Regions from separate parts of the Frigoribacterium sp. AP1 genome, predicted to be linked through region 2. Evidence: predicted binding sites of a transcription regulator. Region 2 holds the regulator's gene; the other holds the start of a gene.

Region 1 (9,186 bases), 1.4 Mb from region 2:
GCGGTGCGCGGCGGCCGGGGTCGAGCTGCGCGTGCCGCCCCTCTCGCTGTGCACCGACAACGGCGCCATGATCGCGGCGCTGGGCGCGGAGCTCGTCTCGCGGGGCCGGGCACCGTCGCCACTCGACTTCGGGGCCGACTCGACGTTGCCCGTGACGACGGTCCAGGCCGTCTGAGCCACGGTCGGGTCCGACGAGCACGGGGTCACGGTCGGCGACCGTCCCCCGCCGATAGCATGACGGGGTTCGACCGACCGCGGCCGTCACCGGCCGAGCCCCAGACGAAGGACGTCACCGATGACCGACCAGAACCCCACGCCCTACGGCCAGCCCTCGCCGCAGAACCCCTACCAGGGGCAGCAGCCGACCCGCCAGGGGCAGCCCTACGGTGGCCAGCCCGCCTACCAGGGGCAGAACGGCGCCCCCGGCCAGCGCAACACCCTCGCCCTCGTGTCGATGATCCTCGGCATCGCCGGTTTCCTGACCTCGATCACGGCCCTCGGTGCCATCGTCACCGGCCACATGGCACTGAGCCAGATCAAGAAGCGGGGCGAAGAGGGCCGCGGGATGGCCCTGACGGGTCTCATCCTCGGCTACGTCGTCGTCGCCCTGACGATCATCGGCATCATCCTGCTCGTGGTCCTCTTCGGTGCCATCGCCAGCAACCCCGGCCTCTACGACGGCAGCTACGACTCGTAGGTCGTCCTCACGTCGTCGGGCGTCGCCTCCCAGGGGCCGCTCATCACGACCCTCGCTAGCATGACGGGGTCCGCACCGGACGGTGCGGGCCCTTTCGTGTCCCGGGACGCGACCGTCACAGGCGTGACCGGCCGCTCCGGCGGCACGACCGACGCACCGCTCGCGAAAGGCAGCTGATGGCCACCGACGACACCACCCCCGAGAAGCCGTCCTCGGCGCCGACCGCGCCCTCGGCTCCGACGCCGCCCGCGGCACCCACCGCGCCCCCCGCGCGCCCGACCGAGGGGAGCGGTGCGGCCACCGCCTCGCCGCCGCTGCCGCCGACCGCCTTCCCGGGGGCCGCGTCCCAACCGCCCGCGTCGTCGCCGTACGCCTCGCAGCCGCCCGCGTCGTCGCCGTACGCCGGGGCCGGAGTGCCGCCGACAGGGTCGGCACCCTACGGCGCACCCCAGGGGACTCCGGCTCCGCAGTCCCGCCCGGGGCAGGTCCCGCCGGGTGCGCCCCAGCCGCCCCGGCCGCCTTACGGCCAGCCGGGTGTGCAGCCGCCGGCGGGGTACGGGCAGCAGGGCTACGGGCAGCAGCCCGGCTACGGCCAGCAGCCCGGATACGGCCAGCAGCCCGGCTACGGCCAGCCGCAGGGTCAGCAGTCGGGCTACGGCCAGCCGCAGGCTCAGCCGGGCTACGGCCAGCCGCAGGGTCAGCCGGGCTACGGCCAGCCGCAGGGTCACGGCCAGCAGCCGCAGGCTCAGCAGCCCTCCGGTCAGCCCGGCGCGCCGTACGGTCAGCAGTCGTTCGGCCAGCAGGGTCAGCAGGGTCAGCCCGGTGCCCAGTACGGCCAGCAGCCCTACGGATCGCCCTACCCGCCGTACGCCTCGGCGGGTGCCGCTCAGCCCCCTCGACTGCTCAGCCTGCTCTCGATGATCGGCTCGATCGCCGGTCTCGTGCTCGCGCCCCTCACCTTCGGGCTCTCGATCGTGGCGTCGATCGCCGGCGTCGTGCTCGGGCACCTGGGCATGTCGCGTGAGCGTCACGCCCGCGGGTTCTGGCTCACCGGGCTGATCGTCGGTTACGCAGGGATCGCGTTGATCGTCATCGGCTGGGTGGCCTTCGGCCTCTGGATCGCCGGCTTCTCGTCGAGTTCCGACTACTACGGCGGGTACTGACCGTCGCCTCACCTCGGTGGGGCATCGAGTGGGCAGAAGATGTCGTTCCCGCGCCGCCGGCGAACGACGTCTTCTGCCCACTCGTGCATGACGGCCGGAAGGCTCAGACCAGGCGCTCGCAGAGCAGGGCCGTGTGCCGCCCCGCGACCCGGGTCAGCACGAGGGTCGCCGACCCGGTGCCCTGCAACGAGAGTCGTTTGCGGAACGTCGCGGGGTCGACGTCGACCCCGCGCTTCTTGATCTCGAGGCGGCCGATGCCCCGCGCCCGCAGCTCACGCTTCAGTGTCCGCTCGTCGAGCGGGAAGGTCTCGAGCACGCGGAAACCCTGCGCGAAGGGGGTGTCGACCCGCGCCTCCGTCGTCAGCCAGGCGATGTCGCGACTGATCATGCGGGCGTCGATCGACCGGGCCAGGTCGCCGATCAGGCGCGCCCGGATGACGGCACCGTCGGGCTCGTAGAGGTACTCGCCGAGGTCACCCGGGTCCACGTCGTCCGAGTCGGCGGCGGCCGTCAGCTCGGATGCCCCGGAGGCGGCGATCACCAGGGCGGACCGGCCCACCCCCGGCCGCGCGAGCGGGCCGAACCACACGCCCACCTCGACCACGTCGCGGTCGACCGAGATCCACTGGCACTCGGCGTCGGTCGGCAACAGCTCGCGGTCGACGCCCGGGCCGAGCTTGACGCCGGTGGGCAGGCGGTCGGCGAAGCCGAAGGCGACGTCGAGGCCGGGGGACCAGTCGGCCGGATGGGCGAGGCGCTTGGTGGCGCTGTGGCCGGAGGTGCGTCGCGCCGGGTCGAGGAAGACGCCCTCGACGCCCCCGAGGTCGGTCGTCTCGGCGTCCCCCTGCTCGACGCGCGACGACGGCCACGGCGCGAGGTTGTACGAGGCGACGGCCGCGGTGACCTCGTCGCGGTCGACGGCGAGCACGTCGAGGTCGAGCGCGGCGAACGCGAGGGCGTCACCACCGATGCCGCAGCCGAGGTCGGCCACGCTGCCGATGCCCGCCGCGGCGTAGCGTCCGGCGTGGCGGGCGGCGACCGGGAGGCGCGTGGCCTGTTCGAGGCCCGCCTCGGTGAACAGCATGCGACTCGCGAACTCGCCGAACTTGGCCGTCGCCCGGCCTCGGAGCCGGGCCTGGGTGAGCACCGCCGACACGAGGGCGGGGGAGTGGCCCTGCTTGCGCAACGCGGCCACCGTGCCGACGACGTCGTCGCCGGAGGCGCCGCCCGTCGGCAGCGAGTCGAGCAGCCGCAGCCCCTCGGGCGAGAGGACTTCGAGCAGCTCGGAGGAATCCATGTCGTCCAGTGTGACGCACGCGGGCCGACGCGTTGGCACTCGGATTGACCGAGTGCCAGTCTCGTCCTACAGTTGTTCTGGCACTCGCCCCCGGCAAGTGCCAGCCCCCATGTTTTCGTAGCACCGAGAAAGAAGAGGTCACCCGTGTCGGTCAGCATCAAGCCGCTCGAAGATCGCATCGTCATTCGTCAGGTCGAAGCCGAGCAGACCACTGCTTCGGGTCTCGTGATCCCCGACACCGCCAAAGAGAAGCCCCAAGAGGGTGAAGTGGTGGCGGTCGGCCCGGGCCGCATCGACGACAACGGCAACCGCGTGCCGCTCGACGTCGCCACCGGCGACAAGGTCATCTACAGCAAGTACGGCGGAACCGAGGTGAAGTACGGCGGAGAAGACCTGCTCGTGCTCTCGGCTCGCGACGTCCTGGCGGTCATCGTCCGCTAGCACCTCGGCACGGCTCCGGCCGTGCCCCGCGACCCCGGTCGCCGTCCCGAAGGCCCCTGCTCCGGCAGGGGCCTTCGTCGTGTCGGCGTCGTGGTCGCGAGCGTCCGCTCGTCCCCAGGCGTGATCGTCCGTCGATCGATCCACGGTGGCAGGAGTGGCCGTTCCGGCTGTGGGCGCAGCCACCTAGAGTCGCCTGGTGACCTCGACCCGCGCCTCCTCGTCCCCCTCCGCCCCGACCTCGGGGCTCGGCGTCGCCGGGGCCGGCGGAGCGGGCCTGGCCTACGCCCTGGGGGCCTACGGGCTCTGGGGTGTGCTGCCGGTGTACTTCCTGCTGTTGGCCCCGGCCGGCCCGTTCGAGATCGTCGCGTGGCGGGTGCTGTTCTCGCTCGTCTTCTGTGCGGTGCTGCTCGTCGTGACGGGGGCGCTGCGCTCGTTCCTGGCCCTGCTGCGGCAGCCCCGCGTGGTGGGCACCATGGGGTTGGCGGGGGCCTTCATCGTCGTCAACTGGACGGTCTTCATCTCGGCGACGCTCAGCGGGCACGTGGTCGAGGCGGCGCTCGGGTACTTCATCAACCCGATCGTCACGGTCCTGCTCGGCGTGGTGGTGCTGCGCGAACGTCTGCGCACGACCCAGTGGGTGGCCGTCGGGTTGAGCGCCGTCGCCGTCCTCGTGATCGCGATCGGGGCGGGCAGGCCGCCGTTCATCTCGCTCGTCCTCGCGTTCTCGTTCGGGCTCTACGGCCTGGTGAAGAAGCAGGTCGGTGGTCGGGTCGACGCGGTCGGCGGGCTCACGCTCGAGACGCTGTGGATCGCACCCTTCGCGGCCGTCACCCTGATCGTGCTGCATGTGACGGGCCTCGGGGGCGGCGTCGTGCTGGGCACCGTGAGCGTCGGGCACACCCTCGCCACGGTCGGCACGGGCGTCATCACGGCCGTGCCGCTGCTGCTCTTCGCCTCGGCGACGCGTCGGCTGCCCCTGACGACCGTGGGGCTGACGCAGTACGTCGCCCCCGTGCTGCAGTTCGTGGTCGGGGTCGTCGTGCTCGGCGAGCACATGTCGACGGCGCGATGGGTCGGCTTCGCGATCGTCTGGGTCGCCTCGATCGTGCTCACCGTCGACATGGTGCGTGCGGGGCGGCGGTCACGTCGTCCGCTCGCGGTGGCGCCGACCGCCTAGAAGCGACCATCCCTCGCAAAGTCACGAATGGCTAACGAAACGTCACTTTGACGTCGAGAACACACGCCAGAAACATTCGACCCCTAGTTTCGGACCAATCGCGGCAGGTTCGACCGCCACCGGTCGGGCTGCACTGCCGCTGTCCACGAAAGGGTTCCACGGATGATCCGATCCAGCACCGCCCTCCGAGCACTGGCTCTCGCCGGCGCAGCCTCCGTGCTGCTCGCTGCCTGTTCGACGGCATCTCCCTCTGACGACGCCTCGTCGTCGTCGTCGGCCAAGGCCGATCCCGCCGCCAAGTGCGAGGTCGGTACGCCCAGCACCGATCCCTTCGCGATCGGCACCATGCTGCCGCTGACCGGAACCCTGGCCTACCTCGGCCCGCCCGCCATCGCGGGGGCGAACCTGGCCATCAGCGACATCAACGCCGCGGGCGGCGTGCTCGACCAACCCGCCGAGATCTCGACCAGCACCGACTCGGGCGACAGCAACGACATGACCGTGTCGAGCAACGCCGCGACGGAACTGATCGACGCCAAGGTGCCCGTCGTGCTCGGTGCCGAGTCGTCGAGCGTCACGCTCAACGTGGTCGACCAGCTCACCAGCAACTGCATCATCGAGATCTCGCCGGCCAACACGGCGAGCTCGCTCAGCGGCTACTCGTCGTACTACTACCGGACGGCTCCGCCGGACTCGGTGCAGGGTTCGGCGCTCGGCCAGCAGATCACGGCCGACGGCAACGCCAACGTCGCGTTCCTCGTCTTCAACGACACCTACGGGACGGGTCTCCGCGACTCGACGCAGAAGTCGATCGAGAGCTCGGGCGGCACCGTCGTCTACGGCGGCACCGGCAAGGGCGAGGAGTTCCCCCCCGGTCAGACCACGTTCTCGTCCGAGGTGTCCGCGGCCATCGCCGCCGAGCCCGACGCGATCGTCATCCTGGCCTTCGACGAGACCAAGTCGATCGTGCCCGAGCTCAAGAGCCAGGGCTGGGACATGAGCAAGGTCTACATGTCCGACGGCAACACGGCCGACTACAGCGCCGACTTCGAGCCCGGCACCCTCGAGGGCGCCAAGGGCACGATCCCCGGTGCCGACGCCAGTGCCGACTTCAAGTCGAAGCTCGTGGCCGGCTACCAGGCGAGCGAGGGCGGCGAGCTGGCCGACTTCTCGTACGCGGCCGAGTCGTACGACGCCGTCATCCTGACCGCTCTCGCGGCGCAGGCCGGTGGCGGCACCGATGCAGGGACGATCCAGGCCAACATGGCCGCGGTCTCCGGCGCGAACGGCGGCACCGAGTGCACCACGTACGCGGACTGCAAGACCGCGCTCGACGCCGGTGACGACATCCACTACACCGGCCCCTCGGGCATCGGACCGTTCAACGACAACAACGACCCGTCGTCCGCCTCGATCGGCGTCTACACGTTCGACGCCGACAACAAGCCCGTCTACCAGACCGGCATCGAGGGCAAGGTCGAATAACCGCACCTCGCACCACCCGGGGCCCGGCACGAGTCATCGTGCCGGGCCCTTCGGCGTGCCCGGGAGGCGCGGAGCCGGGCCCTTCGGCGTGCCCGGGAGGCGCGGTGCCGGACCGCAGGAGGGTCGCGACGTCCGCGCCCTCCGGCACCGCGCCTCCTCGTCCCCGGCCACACCGGTCGTGGGGGCCGTGCTCCGCTCCGCACCGCGTTCCGTGCACCGCACCGCGTCGAGACGGGGTGTGCTGCACGAACCGCGGTGCGCAGCCCCCGACGCCCCGGCGGGCGCACGCACGAGGCCCCGACCACGCCAGGGCGTGATCGGGGCCTCAGGGCGCCACCGGGGTCGTCAGGACGCGTCGACGTCCTTCGCCAGGGTGCCGAGGTAGAGCTCGATGACCTTGGGGTCGTCGGCCAACTCGCGGCCGGTGCCCGAGTAGGCGTTGCGGCCCTGGTCGAGGACGTAGCCGCGGTCGCAGATCTGCAGGCAGCGGCGGGCGTTCTGTTCGACCATGATCACCGAGACGCCGGCCTTGTTGATGCGGCGGGTGCGGATGAACGTCTCGTCCTGGCGCACCGGCGACAGGCCGGCGGACGGCTCGTCGAGCAGCAGCACCTTCGGGTCCATCATCAGGGCCCGGGCCATGGCGACCGACTGGCGCTCGCCGCCCGAGAGCGACCCGGCGCGCTGGCCGCGACGATCGGCGAGCACCGGGAAGAGGTCGTAGATGACCTCGAGGCGCTCGGCGAACTTGGCGGGCCGAAGGAACATGCCCATCTGCAGGTTCTCCTCGATGGTGAGCGAGGGGAACACGTTGTTGGTCTGCGGCACGAAGCCGACGCCCGCCTCGACCAGCTTGTTGGCCTTGAGGTTCGTGATGTCGGTGCCGCCGAGGGTGACCGATCCCGAGTGGATCTTGACCTGGCCGAAGAGCGCCTTGAGCAGCGTCGACTTGCCGGCGCCGTTCGGGCCGATGATGCCGATCAGCTCGCCGGGGTAGCAGACGAGGTCGCACCCGTTGAGGATGTTGACGCCCGGCAGGTAGCCGGCGACGAGGTCGGTCGCGTTCATGACCGGTTCGACGCCGACGAACTTCTCGGTGCCCGGGTGCTTGGGGGCGGTGGTGGCACCCGCGCCGTCCTGTGCCGTGCTCATCGCTTGTCTCCGCTCTGCCGTCCGTCGGACAGCTGGTCGTCGGCCGCGTTCGTGGCCTGCGGGGTCGAGGGGTCGGGGTGGCCGGGCAGGTCGCGTCCCGCGACGCCGCCGGTGGACGAGGAGGCGCTGGTCGCCTCGGCCGCGCGGGCCGCGTCCTCGCGCGCCACCTCTTCTTCGAGCTGTTCGAGCGTGGCGTCGTCGAGCAGCGAGTCGTCGCCCAGGTCGGTGTCGTGGTGCGCACCCAGGTAGGCGTCGATGACGGCCTGGTCGTCCATGACCGTGTCGGCCGGGCCCTCGGCCACGATGCGGCCCTCGGCCATGACGATCACCCAGTCCGAGATGTGGCGGACCATGTGCATGTCGTGTTCGACGAAGAGCACCGTGGTGCCGTCGTCACGGAGGCTCTGGATGTGCCCCAGCAGCGACTGCGTCAGCGCCGGGTTCACGCCGGCCATCGGCTCGTCGAGCATGATCATGGCCGGGTCGCTCATCAGGGCGCGGGCCATCTCGAGCAGCTTGCGCTGGCCGCCCGAGAGGCTGCCGGCGAAGTCGTCCTTCTTCTCGAGCAGCTTGAACCGGGCGAGGAGGTCCTCGGCCTTGGCCTCGATCTCGCGCTCGCGCTTGCGCCAGAGCGGCGCGACGATGGCGACGAAGAAGTTCTCGCCGGGCTGGTCCTTGGCGCCGAGCAGCATGTTCTGCATGACCGTGAGCCGCGAGAGCGCCTTGGTCAACTGGAACGTGCGCACCATGCCCGAGCGGGCGACCTTGGCGGCGCCGACGTTGCCCATGGCCTTGCCCTCGAACACCCACTTGGCGATGCCCGGGCCGCTGCGCTTGAACGCCGTGGGGGCCGACGAGGCCTTGTCGAAGCCGGTCAGCAGGTTGAAGAAGGTCGTCTTGCCGGCGCCGTTGGGGCCGATCAGTGCCGTGATGGCGCCGCGCTGCACCTCGACGTGGCCGACGTCGACGGCGGTCATGCCACCGAAGCGTCGGACGACGTTGTCGACCGTGAGGATCGGGTCCGGCTTGGCCGACCCCGGGGTCCGCTCGACCGTGGTGAGCTTCGAGCGCAGGACGCTGCGGTCGTAGTCGTAGCCCTCGCGGCGGGGCAGCGTGCTGCCGCTCGGGGCCGGTCCGTTGGTGGTGCTCGAGGTGTCAGACACTGAACGCCAACTCCTTCTTCTTTCCGAGGATGCCCTGTGGCCTGAAGATGATCAGCAGCATCAGGGCGATGCCGACGAGGATGTACGAGAACTGCTCGGCCTGCTGGCCGTTCATGATGTTCGACGGGATGAAGTCGCCGGCGAGGGTCCGCACCAGCAGGCGGGTGACGAAGAAGAGGATCGCTCCGAGCACCGGGCCGAACACGGTGGCCGCGCCACCGAGCAGCAGGGCCGTCCAGATGAAGAAGGTCATCGACCGTCCCATGCTGTCCGGCTGCACCGAGCTCGGCAGGACGTAGATGATGCCGGCGAGCGACCCCATCAGCGCGCCGAGCACGAGGGCCTGCATCTTGTACGAGTAGACGTTCTTGCCGAGGCTGCGCACAGCGTCCTCGTCCTCGCGGATGCCCTTCAGCACGCGGCCCCACGGGCTGCGGCTGAGCAGGAAGACCAGCAGGCTGAGCAGGGCGACGATGCTCCAGCCGGCGATGCGGATCCACCAGCCGTTGACGCCGTTGTTCTCGTAGGTGAACCACAGGATCGTCGTCTGTCCGTCGGGCAGGGGCGACAGGGCGGTGAAGGCCTCGCGGTACGAGGCTCCGGGGATGCCG
Region 2 (9,186 bases):
TGTAGGCAAACTATCAGGTAGATCGACCAGAACCCCGTAAATACGGGGCTTTAGCTGTGGATAAGTAAGCCTAGTTGGCCCCCACACTGATGACTTGGTCTAGCCCCTATTTGGACACCGCATCTAGTTGTGCCCCCTGATGTCACGCTTCGCCGGTAGACTCGACCTACAAGCCGAAAGCCCCAAATGACTAGCGTCAAATGAGGCTTTCGATCATTCAGGTCAACGAGCTACTTACCAGGGCGGATCGTTGACCGCAATCGGATTGGATGGACATGACTGTCTATCGGCAACCCTGCACCCGTGGGTGCATGTTCCAGAGTAGCAGGATGAGCAATCCTGCCAACCACATCTGTGGAGAAATCCACGAACGGCGAGCCGTAATTTTTACCGTACTTAGAATCGTGCGGTGGATCGGACAGACGGTGTTACTCGTCTACTCCGCGCTGGACCGGCTGGGCATGCTCAGCTAAGCGGTTGGAACGCCCTCACCAGGAATGGTGGGGGCGTTTTCGATTTCCCTCGCCACCGCATGTAACCCTCAACCGACAGATGAGGGTCGTTTCCCTGATCGTCACACGACACGGCGCGCCGGATGGTGCGAATACCAGTCCCGCGACCTACCGTGGTGTAGAGGCGAAAACCCCCCGACCATCAGGCCGAGGGGTTGCGCATAGGAACTGGGGTTGCCGCCCCGGAACCGATGACAGTAAAGGAAGTCCCGTGCTGGACCGCATCGAGATTCACATCACCAGTCCCGCTCAGTGTAGCCACTGTGCCACACACGCTGCACCTGCTCCCCGGCGTGTTTCCTGGGGGTTGGAGGGGGTAATCCCACTCATTCCAGGGATGGCCCGCCTCTACGACACGTTCAGGCGAGACGGCAGCTAGCTAATAAATGAGAAGGTCCCCGCGGTTTTCCGCGGGGACCTTCTCGGTTGGCCTTGAAATATCGATCGTTTGGGATGTGATTCACTTTCAAGAACATTAATGGCAACTCGTCCAAGCTCATCGCGGCTGTCGAGCAGCTTCAGGCGCAGCTTCGAACTACCGTCCTCACGGATGACGAGTTGGACGCACTCAAGAGGGACGCGGACAAGCTGCCGAAGCACCCCGAATAGTCTGACCCCGAACCCCGCTCACGCCCCCGCTAAGCGAGGTTTCCCACGCCGACCGGACTTCTGACCTAGTATCCGTGCGCGGCACCGACGCAGGTGCCCGGACGGAGGACAAGTGGATCAGATCGGCGGCTACCCCTTGGATCACGAGAGGGCAGCGGAAGCAATGAAGAAGCAAGCTGACCAGGCTCTCGCTCAGTTCCTGGAAGTCGAGTTCAATTTCGACCCGGACATGAAGAATGAGCCCTACGCCGACGTGATCGTGACGAGGACTTACCGAGTCTCGGACACGATGGCAAAGGACATCCTTAGGGAAGCTCTCTAGGCGCGTCCAGGAACCCCACCCGGACCGGCCTCCGGGTGGGGTTTTCAAGGCCAGGTAGTCTGTACAGATGCTTGTCGATGTTTATGCACCCAATTTTACTTCCGGTGACGTCGAGAAGAAAGACAAGAAGTAGGGCGCATGCGTCGAGCCACCCACACCGAGACCCGCACGACCTACGGCGAGGTCGGGGCGACGCAGGCCCCCGACCTCATGCAGTACCCGCCGAAGGGCTTCAAGCCGGCCGAGTACCGGGCCCGCGTCGGCCACGGCGACGCCCGCTTCGCCGCGGCCTGGATCGCCACGATGACCTGGCAGATCCAGGAGCGCAGCGGCATCCGTGTCCGGGTCGACAGCGTGCCGCCGGCCGACGAGAGCGAGTACACGCCCGTCCAGTTCGACGAGCACGGGCAACCGGTCGACGCGGCCGGGTGGGCGGCCGCGCGGGACGAGTCGCGGTACTCGCCCGACGGCACGCCCCTCCTCACGGCGGGCACGACGGCCACGCTCAGCATCGAGGCCTACGGGCGCACGGTCGAGGCGCCGGTCCGCGTCGTCTACGTCATCGACGAACCGAAGCGCAAGGGCTTCGCGTACGGAACCCTCGACGGCCACCCCGAGAGCGGCGAGGAGTCCTGGATCGTCGACCAGACCGACGACGGTTCGGTCTGGCTCTCCATCCGGTCGTTCTCGAAGCCGTCGAGCGCGAAGTGGCGCCTCGTGGCACCCTTCCTGCGACGCACGCAGGCGCAGTACACGAAGCGGTACCTGCGGGCCCTGAGCCTCAACGACAAGGGCGAGCAGACCGACGAGGTCGTCGTCGTCGAGGACACCGAGGCCGGGGTCGGCGATCCCCGCGGTGACGACCGGCCCCCGACCGGCCCGCGCGGCGACGCCTCGGGAACCGGCGCCTGACGGTGCCCGGAGCCCTTCCCCTCGGCGATCCCGCCCCCGTCGACGGACGCCTGCCCGAGACCGTCGCGGTCGGCGCGGACGACCGCAACTTCGGGGTCTACCTGCACGTCCCGTTCTGCCGTGTGCGCTGCGGGTACTGCGACTTCAACACGTACACGGGCGACGAACTGCGGGGCGCGCGCCGGGACGACTACGCCGGGCAGGCCGTCGCCGAGATCGAGCTCGGGGGCCGGGTGCTGCGCGAGGCGGGGCTGCCGCCGCGCCGCGCCTCCTCGGTGTTCTTCGGCGGGGGCACCCCGACGATGCTGCCCTCGGGCGACCTCACGTCGATGCTGCACGCGATGGTCGACACCTGGGGTCTCGAGCCGGGTGCCGAGGTGACGACCGAGGCGAACCCCGACTCGGTCGACGCCGCGTACCTGCAGCAGCTCGCCGACGCCGGTTTCACGCGCGTCAGCTTCGGCATGCAGTCGGCCGTGCCGAGCGTGCTCGCCACCCTCGAGCGCACGCACGATCCCGAGCGCATCCCGTTCGTGGTGCGCTGGGCGCGCGACGCCGGGCTCGACGTCAGCCTCGACCTCATCTACGGCACGCCCGGCGAGACCCTCGACGACTGGAGGCGTTCGCTCGACGTCGCCCTCGAGCAGCAGCCCGACCACCTCTCGGCCTACTCGCTGATCGTCGAGGACGGCACGAAGCTCGCCCGCCAGATCAAGCGCGGCGAGGTCCCCATGCCCGACGACGACACGGCGGCCGACATGTACGAGATCGCGGACGACCGGCTCGCCGCGGCGGGGTACGACTGGTACGAGGTCAGCAACTGGTCGCGTGGCGTCGAGCACCGCTCCCGCCACAACCTGGCCTACTGGCAGGGCCACGACTGGTGGGGCGTCGGCCCGGGCGCGCACAGTCACGTCGGTGGCGTCCGCTGGTGGAACGTCAAGCACCCGGCCGCCTATCAGCAGCGCATGGCCGCGGGTGAGTCGCCGGCCGCGGGGCGCGAGACCCTCGACGACGAGACCCGTCGGGTCGAGCGCGTCCTGCTCGGGGTGCGCATCCGCGAGGGGCTGCCGACCACCGAGCTCGACGACGACGGTCGCCAGGCGGTCGCCGGACTCATCGCCGACGGCTGGGTCGAGGGGCGCCCGGCCCTGCAGGGTCGCGTGGTGCTCACCCGCGAGGGTCGCCTGATGGCCGACGCCGTCGTGCGGCGCCTGCTGCCCGACTGACCGCGTGCCCTCCTCCTGCGCTTCGCGCACGGTGGACCGAGGAGGCGCGGGCCGGGAACGCAGGAGGCGCGGCTCCCGGGGGAGTCGCGCCTCGCGTCGTGCCCGTCCGGGCCGGTCGACCGTCTACTTGATGAACTCGATGGTCAGCGGGTACTTGTACCACTGGCCCTTGTTGGCCGCGACGGCGGCGATGATCGAGAAGATGACGACGAGGATGCCGGCGACGAGTGCGAGTACGCCGCCGATGACGATGACCGTCAGGATCGCCGAGATCACGTAGACGATGGCCATGGTGATCTGGAAGTTCAGAGCCGTCTTGGTGTGCTCCCGGATGAACGGGCCGCGGTCCTTCAGCACGAGGTAGCCCACGAGAGCCGGGACGAACGCGAAGATGATGCCGCCGAGGTGGATGAGCGTGGCCCAGAGCTTCTCGTCCTCGGGGCGCATCGGCTGGACGGGCTGTTGCTGGTAGCCAGGCTGCTGACCGTAGCCGACGCCGGGCTGCTGGCCCTGGCCGTAGGGCTGCCCGGGCTGCTGGCCTTGGCCGTAGGGCTGGCCGGGCTGACCGTTCTGCGGGCCGTTCGGCTGGGCGGGAGGGGTCTCGGTCATGGCTGCACCTGTTCGTGAGTGTCCTGCGGATGTCCCCGCCACCCTAGGGCAGCCGGGCGCGGCGCGAGTAGGCCTCGCGACGGAGGTGTCGTACGATTGGCAGTCCGGCACGTCGAGTGCCAGGCCCGGTCGCCCGGCGTGCGGACGACCCGGGGGGCGTCGAGCGAAGAGAGGTGCGTCATGGTCTCCGAACGCGGTCTCGAAGTGCTGCGCGTCATCGTGCACGACTACGTCGCGTCCCGCGAGCCGGTGGGGTCCAAGTCCATCGTCGAGCGACACCAGTTCGGCGTCTCGGCGGCGACGATCCGCAACGACATGGCGCTGCTCGAAGAAGAAGAGCTCATCGCGGCCCCGCACACCTCGTCGGGTCGCGTGCCGACCGACAAGGGCTACCGGCTCTTCGTCAACCAGCTCGCCGACCTGCGACCGCTCAGCGCCGCCCAGCGTCAGGCCATCGAGACCTTCCTCGGCGACTCCACCGACCTCGACGAGGTGCTGGGGCGGACGGTCCGTCTGCTGTCGCAGCTCACCAACCAGGTGGCGCTGGTGCAGTACCCCACCTTCTCCCGGGCCCGCGTGCGTCACGTCGAGCTGGTCAGCCTGGGCGACGGCCGCGTCATGACGGTGCTCATCACCGACAGCGGCCAGGTCGAGCAGCGGGTCGTCGACATCCGCACCACCGTCGACGAGTCCTTCCTGTCCGAGCTGCGGGCCGCCATCAACGCCGCGGTCGACGGACGGCCCCTGGGCGAGGCCTCCACGGCCCTCACCGACCTGCCGACGCGCTTCCGCCCCGACCTCGCGGCGGTCGTCGGCGTCGTCGTCGCGAGCCTCACCGAGCAGATCGCCGCCGGACGCCAGGACCGCCTCGTCATGGCCGGTGCCGCGAACCTGGTGCGCACGGGCGACGACTTCAGCGGCGACCTCTTCCCGGTGCTCGAGGCGATCGAAGAGCAGGTCGCCCTGCTGCGGTTGTTCGGCGAGATGCAACTCGACGCCGTCGACGTGGCCGCGAGCATCGGGCGTGAGAACGCCTCGTTCGGGTTGTCGCAGGCGTCGGTGCTGGCCAGCGGATACTCGACGCAAGGCAGCGAGATCGCGAGGCTCGGCGTCCTCGGGCCCATGCGCATGGACTACTCGACCAACATGGCGGCGGTGCGTGCCGTCGCCCGCTACCTGTCGTCGCTGCTCGCCGAACGGTAGCCGACGCCGACGGCCCCGGCCGTCCCACGACCCCCATCCCCGTCCCGGCCCGCCGGGCCCGGCCCCGCCGGGAAGACCACCACACCACACCAGAGGCAGACGAGAACCAGTGGCAGATCATTACGACGTCCTCGGAGTCGACCGTCAGGCGACCCCGGAAGAGATCAAGAAGGCGTACCGCAAGCTCGCCCGCGAGCTGCACCCCGACGTCAACCCCAGCCCCGAGGCGTCCGAACGCTTCAAGGACGTCACGCACGCCTACGACGTGCTCAGCGATCCGCAGCAGCGCGAACGGTACGACCTCGGCCCGCAGCCCGGTTTCGGTGGCGGTGGGGGAGGCGGGGCCGCCGGCTTCGGCGACATCTTCGACGCGTTCTTCGGCGGCGGGGGTGGCCAGGGTCAGCGCCAGGGCCCGCGATCGCGACGCGAGCGAGGGCAGGACGCCCTGCTGCGCCTCGAGGTCGACCTCGAGGACATCGTCTTCGGCACCCAGCGCGACATCGAGGTCGACACGGCCGTCCTCTGCGACACGTGCAGCGGCTCGTGCTGCGCGCCCGGCACGTCGCCGCAGACCTGCGACATCTGCGGTGGCTCCGGCCAGATCCAGCGCACCGTGCGCTCCCTGCTCGGCAACGTCATGACGTCGAGCCCGTGCGGCACCTGCCGGGGCTACGGCACCGTCATCCCCAACCCCTGCCCGACCTGCCAGGGGCAGGGCCGCGTGCGGGCCCGTCGCTCGATCCCCATCGACATCCCCGCGGGCGTCGACACGGGCCTCAGGCTCCAACTGCCCGGCCAGGGCGAGGTCGGCCAGGCCGGCGGCCCGAACGGCGACCTCTACCTCGAGGTCAAGGTGCGCCACCACGACACGTACAGCCGCAACGGCGACGACCTGCTGGCGACGCTCGAGGTGCAGATGGCCGACGCCATCCTCGGCACGTCGACGACGCTCACCGGGCTCGACGGCGAGATCGAGGTCGAGATCAGGCCCGGCACCCAGAGCGCCGACATCATCACCGTGAAGGACCGCGGGATCACGCGTCTGCGCGGAACGGGTCGCGGCGACCTCAAGATCGGCGTCCAGGTGGTCACCCCGACCAAGCTCAGCCACAAGGAGCGCGAGCTGATCGAGAAGTTCGCCTCCGGTCGGCGCTCCCCGGCTCCCGAGTTGTCGCACTTCCAACAGGGCCTCTTCGGCAAGTTGCGCGACCGCTTCCTGAACTTCTGATCGTGGCGCACTTCTACCTGGTCGACGACCTGGTCGTCGCCGACGTCGGCGGGACCGTCGCGCTGACCGGTTCCGAGGCCCGGCACGCGGTCACGGTCAGCCGCGTGCGGGTGGGCGAGGCACTCACCCTCGGCAACGGTCGGGGCTTGGTCGTCCAGGGCGAGGTGACCGAGGCGGCTCCCGAGCGCTTGGTGCTGCTCTCGACGCGGGTGGTGCGGCACGAGCCGCCGACGACGCGGCTGGTCCTCGCCCAGGCCCTCGCCAAGGGCGACCGCGACGAGCTCGCGGTGCAGGCCGCGACCGAGCTCGGCGTCGACGAGATCGTGCCGTGGGCCGCGGCCCGCAGCATCTCCCGGTGGGAGGGCCCCAAGGTCGCCAAGGGGCTCACCCGCTGGTCGACGATCGTGCGCGAGGCGACCAAGCAGTCCATCCGTCCGTGGGCACCCGAGGTGTCCGGGCTCGCGACGACGCGGCTGCTGGCCGAGCGCGCCTCCCGCGATCTCGTGCTCGTGCTCGAGCCGTCTGCCGAGCAGGCGCTGACGGCGGTCGACCTGACCGCAGGAGGCGCGGTGCCCGACCGCGTCGTCGTGGTCGTCGGTCCCGAGGGCGGGGTGTCGCCCGCCGAACTGCAGCAGCTCGCCGAGGCGGGTGCCCGCGCCGTGCGCCTCGGGGACGCCGTCCTGCGCACCTCCACGGCCGGCCCCGCCGCGCTCTCCGTCCTGAGCGCACGTCTCGGCCGCTGGTGACCTCGACGCCCCCGGGGGCCGTGTCGGCGGTCGTCGCTACGATGGGCAGCATGTCCGAGAACTCCGACGAGCCCACCGTCTTCAGCCGCATCGTCGCGCGCGAGATCCCCGCCGACATCGTGTTCGAGAGCGACACGGTGATCGCCTTCCGCGACATCGCGCCCCGGGCACCCGTCCACCTGCTCGTGGTGCCCAAGACCCAGGCGTACCGCGACGTCGTCGAACTCGCCGCGGGCGACCCGGCGCTGCTCGCCGAGCTGGTGGCGACCGCCTCCCGGCTCGCGGCCGACCCGGCGGCGTTCGGGGAACACTCCGGGTCCGAGTTCCGTTTGATCTTCAACACCGGCGCATCCGCCGGGCAGACCGTGTTCCACGTGCACGCCCATGTGCTCGGCGGACCCCTGGAGGAAGGCACCCTTGCCCACTAGCGACACGAACGCCACCGGCCCCTCGACACCGACGACGGGCGACGACGTCCGGCGCGTCGACGTCACCGTCGACGGCGTCGCCATGGTCCAGCTGCTGGGCCCGCAAGACCGCCTGCTCCGTGCGGTCGAGAAGCAGTACCCCGAGGTCCGCGTGCTCGTGCGCGGCAACGAGGTCACCCTCGAGGGGCCCTCGTCCGCCGTCGACCGGGCCGAGGGGCTCGTCGACGAGCTCGTCTCGATGGTCCGGGGCGGCCACGACCTCGGCCCGGCCGAGGTCGCGACGTCGGCCCGTCTGCTCGACTCGGGGCAGGGCAGCCCGTCCGAGGTCTTCGGTCAGCCCATCGTCACCAGCCGCGGCAAGGGCGTCCGGGCGAAGACCCCGGGTCAGAAAGAGTACGTCGACGCGATCGACCAGCACACCATCACGTTCGGCATCGGTCCGGCCGGTACGGGCAAGACCTACCTGGCCATGGCCAAGGCCGTCCAGGCGCTGCAGCGCCGCGAGGTCCAGCGGATCATCCTGACGCGTCCCGCGGTCGAGGCCGGCGAGCGGCTGGGGTTCCTGCCGGGCACGCTCACCGACAAGATCGACCCGTACCTCCGCCCGCTCTACGACGCGCTCAACGAGATGATGGACCCCGAGATCGTGCCCAAGCTGCTCGCGGCCGGCACCGTCGAGGTGGCCCCTCTCGCCTACATGCGCGGTCGCACCCTCAACGACGCCTTCGTCGTCCTCGACGAGGCGCAGAACACGACGCCCGAGCAGATGAAGATGTTCCTCACCCGTCTCGGCTTCGGTTCGCGCATGGTCGTGACGGGCGACGTCACCCAGGTCGACCTGCCCACCGGGGCCAGCGGCCTCCAGCTCGTCACGACGGTGCTCGGCGGCATCGACGACATCCACTTCGCCCGTCTCACCAGCGACGACGTCGTGCGGCACACGCTCGTCGGCCGCATCGTCGACGCGTACACGACCTACGACGCCGAGCGTCAGGCCCAGCAGCACCGCCGTCACGAGGCGGCACACGAACAGACCGAGTCGGGCAACCGCGCCGAGCGGCGGGCCGACGCCCGCGACCGCCTGCCCAAGAGAGGAACCCGGTGAGCATCGAGGTCGCCAACGAATCCGCCGTCGAGGTCGACGAGGCCACGGTCCAACGTCTGGCCACCTTCGCCCTCGACCAGATGCACGTGCACCCCGAGGCCGAGCTCGCGATCGTCTTCGTCGACGAGGCCGCGATGGAGCAACTCCACGTCCAGTGGATGGACGAACCCGGCCCGACCGACGTCCTGAGCTTCCCGATGGACGAACTGCGTCCGGGCACCGAGGACGAGCCGACGCCGGCCGGCCTGCTCGGCGACATCGTCGTGTGTCCGCAGGTGGCCGT

The links. The regulator HrcA, encoded in region 2, represses chaperone genes, less so after heat shock. The targets are predictions, from matches to a motif close to TTNGCACTCGNNNNNNNCGAGTGCNAA.
Region 1: a site for HrcA is predicted at 3,190-3,216, ahead of groES (co-chaperone GroES). Genes of this name have one in related genera too.

The regions. Positions count from the first base shown of each region.
Region 1 is NZ_CM155288.1:1,809,323-1,818,508, forward strand. It holds gene tsaD (tRNA (adenosine(37)-N6)-threonylcarbamoyltransferase complex transferase subunit TsaD) at 1-175, shown strand, start outside; gene AC1MBW_RS08715 (DUF4190 domain-containing protein) at 296-697, shown strand; gene AC1MBW_RS08720 (DUF4190 domain-containing protein) at 874-1,860, shown strand; gene AC1MBW_RS08725 (class I SAM-dependent methyltransferase) at 1,964-3,157, opposite strand; gene groES (co-chaperone GroES) at 3,302-3,598, shown strand; gene rarD (EamA family transporter RarD) at 3,795-4,775, shown strand; gene AC1MBW_RS08740 (ABC transporter substrate-binding protein) at 4,938-6,260, shown strand; gene AC1MBW_RS08745 (ABC transporter ATP-binding protein) at 6,606-7,328, opposite strand; gene AC1MBW_RS08750 (ABC transporter ATP-binding protein) at 7,409-8,524, opposite strand; gene AC1MBW_RS08755 (branched-chain amino acid ABC transporter permease) at 8,568-9,186, opposite strand, start outside.
Region 2 is NZ_CM155288.1:3,209,274-3,218,459, reverse strand. It holds gene AC1MBW_RS15230 (hypothetical protein) at 1,234-1,443, shown strand; gene AC1MBW_RS15225 (DUF1990 family protein) at 1,582-2,355, shown strand; gene hemW (radical SAM family heme chaperone HemW) at 2,358-3,584, shown strand; gene AC1MBW_RS15215 (DUF4870 domain-containing protein) at 3,708-4,193, opposite strand; gene hrcA (heat-inducible transcriptional repressor HrcA) at 4,374-5,396, shown strand; gene dnaJ (molecular chaperone DnaJ) at 5,506-6,624, shown strand; gene AC1MBW_RS15200 (16S rRNA (uracil(1498)-N(3))-methyltransferase) at 6,627-7,370, shown strand; gene AC1MBW_RS15195 (histidine triad nucleotide-binding protein) at 7,421-7,798, shown strand; gene AC1MBW_RS15190 (PhoH family protein) at 7,788-8,903, shown strand; gene ybeY (rRNA maturation RNase YbeY) at 8,900-9,186, shown strand, end outside.